2 regions of the Sphingomonas sp. GC_Shp_6 genome follow, and region 1 is predicted to be linked to the other one. Evidence: predicted binding sites of a transcription regulator. Region 1 holds the regulator's gene; the other holds the start of a gene.

The links. The regulator LexA, encoded in region 1, represses DNA repair genes until DNA is damaged. The targets are predictions, from matches to a motif close to GTTCCNCNCTTGTTCT.
Region 2: a site for LexA is predicted at 1,113-1,128, ahead of OXQ95_RS17155 (protein ImuA). Genes of this name have one in related genera too.

Annotation. Positions count from the first base shown of each region.
Region 1 is NZ_JALNUO010000004.1:209,765-211,963, reverse strand. Features, by position in the region: gene OXQ95_RS07340 (ComEC/Rec2 family competence protein) at 1-655, shown strand, start outside; gene lexA (transcriptional repressor LexA) at 646-1,314, opposite strand; gene glp (gephyrin-like molybdotransferase Glp) at 1,370-2,199, opposite strand, start outside.
Region 2 is NZ_JALNUO010000023.1:80-2,278, forward strand. Features, by position in the region: partial or broken gene OXQ95_RS17145 (HU family DNA-binding protein) at 1-187, opposite strand, end outside; gene OXQ95_RS17150 (hypothetical protein) at 400-942, opposite strand; gene OXQ95_RS17155 (protein ImuA) at 1,147-1,908, shown strand; gene OXQ95_RS17160 (DNA polymerase Y family protein) at 2,072-2,199, shown strand, end outside.

The DNA.
Region 1 (2,199 bases):
GACGATCGTCGGCGGCTTGTGGATCGCGCTGTGGCGGACGCGGGTGCGGCGTCTAGGCGTCATCCCGCTTGCGATCGGCGCGCTCTGGGCGGTCACGACGCCCGCGCCCGATCTGCTGGTCACCGGCGACGGACGCCATGTCGCGATGCGCACGCCGGAGGGCGGCCTCGCGCTGCTGCGCGACCGCACCGGCGACTATACCGCGACGACGCTCGGCGAGAATGGCGGCGTGCTGGGGCTGCCCGAATTGCTGTCCGATCGGAACGACGCCCGGTGCAGCCGCGACGCCTGCATCGCCGATCGTGTGGCGGCCGGCCGCCACTGGCGCATCCTCGCGACACGCAGCGGCTATCGGCTGGAGGCGCCCGAGCTGATCGCGGCGTGCGCGACGGCGGACATCGCGATCAGCGAGCGCTGGTTGCCCAAGGCGTGCCGCCCGCGCTGGCTGAAGCTCGACAAGCCAGTGCTCGTGAAAACCGGCGGCGTGGCGATCACGCTTGGGCGCGGGGTCATGACCGTCCGCGATCCCGCCGATCGCCACCCCTGGCGCGATGCGCCGACGCTTACGGTCGTGCGCCGGGACCGTTGGCCCGCACGGCACGGCTGGCGTGTCAGCGATCCGCGCGCCCGCGAAGGCCGTTCGCCTCAATCGTAGCGGCGCAGGATCCCGGACAGTTTGCCCTGTACGCGCACCTGCGCGGGCGCATAGCGCTGCGGATCATAGGCGCGATTTGCCGGGTCGAGCCGGACCATCGCGCCCTCGCGACGGAAATATTTGAGCGTCGCCTCGCTGTCCTCGATCAGCGCGACCACGATCTCGCCGTCACGCGCCGTCTCGGTGCGGCGGATGAGCGCGTAATCGCCGTCGAGGATCCCCGCCTCGACCATCGAATCGCCCGAGACTTCGAGTGCATAATGTTCGCCCGAGCCCAGTAGCGCTGCGGGCACCGCGAGCATCGAACTGCCCTCGAACGCCTCGATCGGCACACCGGCCGCGATCCGGCCGTGGAGCGGGATCTCGATCACGTCGTTGGCGGCCTGCGGCACCGGCTTCAGCTCGGGCGCCTTGGCGGGCTTGGTCGCCGCCTTCTTCTCCGGCCGTTCGGGCATGCGTAGCACCTCGAGCGCGCGCGCACGGTTCGGCAGGCGGCGGATGAAGTTGCGCTCCTCGAGTGCCGAGATCAGCCGGTGAACGCCCGATTTCGATTTCAGGTCGAGCGCCTCCTTCATCTCCTCGAACGACGGAGAGACGCCCGTTTCGTTCAGGCGATCGTTGATGAAGCAGACGAGCTCGTGCTGTTTGCGCGTGAGCATGGCGATCCTCCGTCCAGAACAGACGTCGAACTTATACGGAACATAAAAATTGCCGTCAAGCGATGACGAGGATTTCCGCCGAGTCGCCGGCGCGGGCCGCGGGGGCATTCGCCGCGCGCACGATCAGGCAGTTCGCGCGCGCCAGCGTCAGCAGCATCGAACTGTCCTGGATCGACGACGCGTAGGCGAGCCCGTCGCGAAGCTGTCCGCGCAGATAATCGGTGCGCGCGTTGTTGGCCGGCAGATCCTCGCCGAGCGTCGTGCGAACGGTGGGCGGAAAGGGATCGGCCGCCCCGGCCAGATGCGCGACGAGCGGCTTCACGAACAGCACCGCGGTGACGAACGCCGAAACGGGATTGCCCGGCAGCCCGAGCAGCACGGCGTCGCCCAGCCGCCCCGCCATCATCGGCTTGCCGGGGCGAAGCGCGATCCGCCAAAAATCGATCGTTCCGCCCGCCGCCTCCAGCGCGGGGCGGACGAGATCGTGATCGCCGACCGACGCGCCGCCGGTGGTGACGAGCAGATCCGCTTCGACCGAGGCGAACGCATCGCGCAGCGCGTCGAGCCGATCGGGCAGGATGCCGAGATCGATCACATCGACGGGCAGGTCCGCCAGCATCGCAGCGAGCATCGCGCCGTTCGACTCGGGCAATTGCAGCCCCGTAAGCGTCGATCCCGGCGGCACGAGTTCGTCGCCCGTCGCCGCTACCGCCACGCGGACCCGGCGCCTTACGTGCAAAATGCCGCGGCCGCTCGTCGCCGCCACCGCGATCCGCGCGGGCGTCAGCCGCTCGCCCGCCGCCACGAGCCGGTCGCCGATGGTGAAATCCAGGCCCTTGCGCCGCGTGTTGCGCCCTTCGGTCATCGGGCCTTCGCCGTCGAGCA
Region 2 (2,199 bases), on a different contig from region 1:
GATTGCGGCCCTGGCGCTCGGGACGATCCTTGACCGAGAACTTGCCGAAGCCGGCGATCGAGACTTCTTCGCCTTTTGCGGCCGCGCTTGCGATCTGGTCGAACACGGCGGCGATTGCGGCCTTGGCCTCTGCCTCGCTCGTGCCTGTCGTCCCAGCGACGCCCTTCGCCAGTTCACCGATGTTCATGTTACTTACTCTCCCTTGTGGATCTGGCCGGACCTTAGCCGTGCCGAGCGCCGATACAATGATGCTGCTCGACGATGCGAAGTCGCGGGCGCCCGTTCGATGGTCCGCAAACTGGCTAATCACGACATGGTCGAGGTGTATCAGCCCGGGTGCGGGTAGGGGGCGATCGCCGAGCTGGCGCCCGAGCCAACGCAAAGCCTTCGGCCGAGTTTCTACTGCGCGCTGCGCTCTCGCGTGACGCGCGGATCTTCATACAGGTCGCGGATCGCGCGCAGGCGAAAGACGTTCCACCAGCGCTGCCATCGATGCTCGACCGCATCGTGGATCATATGGCAACGCTGGCAGAGCGCCGCGAGATTGCCGGGCATGCTGTTGCCTGGATCGTGATCGAGATGCGCACAAGCCAGCACGACATAAGTCGTTCGTACCGACGCCAGACTGAAGCCGCCCTTGAGCGCGATCCGCTTGCCACGGCCGGAGCGCCAACACACGGCATCGGCATCCCACCAGCGACCATCGCCAAGATGTGCGACCCGACGCATATGCGGTCTCGAGCAGTGCTCGCAGCGCGCGCCGGCCCGATCGAACCGGATCACGTCCGACAGCTGGCGCCAGTCGATCGGGTAAAGCCAGCGGTTTTCAGGGCGGATCGGCATCTCGATTCTATGAGTCAGCCGATGGCAGAACGAAAGCGAAATCTTCTCGGTTTGTTTTTGGTCTGTTGTGTAACTGTTCCACGCGGTGCGTACCGTCAATTTTCGTGCCGAGGCTAGTGATCGTGCGCGGCGATACTGGCAACTCAATCGAAATCGCGCTGTAGAACTCGTGTTCGTTACGACTCCGTACCGTCCGGCCCTCGGCTGCGGTCAAGTGCAAAGACTCGATCCGGCCGACATAAATCCGTTGACCAAGCGTCGACGGTAACGGAACATAAAGCGAACACGTAGAGTCTAGCCACCATGTCAGCCGTCCTCGATTCGCTTCCCCAGAGCATCGCCCATCTTCGAAGCATCGCGATGCCGCTCGCCGATTACCGCGTCCTGCCGTTCGGGGTTGGCGGCCTGGACAATCGTCTGAACGGGGGAGGGCTTCGGGCTGGAGCGCTGCACGAGGTCGCCGCACGCACCTGTTCCCTGGTCGATGATGCGGCTGCCACGCTGTTCCTTGCCGGTGTCGCCGCGCGAGAAGCGCGGAACACTCGTGCCCCGGTGCTTTGGGCAAGCTGCCGGAACGATCTCTACGCCCCCGGCTTGGCGCAAGCCGGCTTGTCCTCGGCGAACGTGATCTACGCCCAGCCCAAGGACGACGCAGCACTTCTGGCGGTCGTCGAGGACGCGATCCGGGATGGTACGCCGGCAGCGGTGGTGGCCGAGGCGGCAAAGGTTTCGATGGTCGCCACGCGCCGCCTGCAGCTTGTCGCGGCGGAAGCCGACATTCCCGTACTGCTCCTGCGCCGCTGGCGGGGCCGATCGCAAGACCCGCTCGGCGAGCCCTCCGCTGCCTGGACGCGCTGGCGGGTCGCCAGCGCCCCGTCGCAGCGGCTCGCGGTTGCCGGGGTGGGACGCGCCCGTTGGTCGGTCGAGCTGGCGCGCCAACGCACCGGCGGGTCCTTCTCATTGATCGTGGAGGGGTGCGATGAGACGGGTTGTCTCGCTGTTCCTGCCGCACTTGGCCATCGAGCGGCTGAGACGGCTGGACCGGCACGCCACGCCGCGGCCTGAGCGGTTAGCGCTCCCGCTTCCGGTCGACGACGAACCGGGTGAATGTTCTGTCCCCAGGGGTGGCGGATGGCGGCCGGGTGCGCGCTGGGCGCGGGCGCAGTCGCCTACCAAGGCCGAAATTGCCGGCAAGATAGCGGCGCTTCCGGCGCATGCGAAGCCGCCTATGCGCGAACTCGGACGGCGATCGGAAGCCGCGAGCCATCCGTACAAGAGCCAGTCGGTCACCCGACCGGCCATGATCGTGACACGGCCCGCAACCGCTCATTCTCCGCTGGCGCTTGTCGGCAAGGT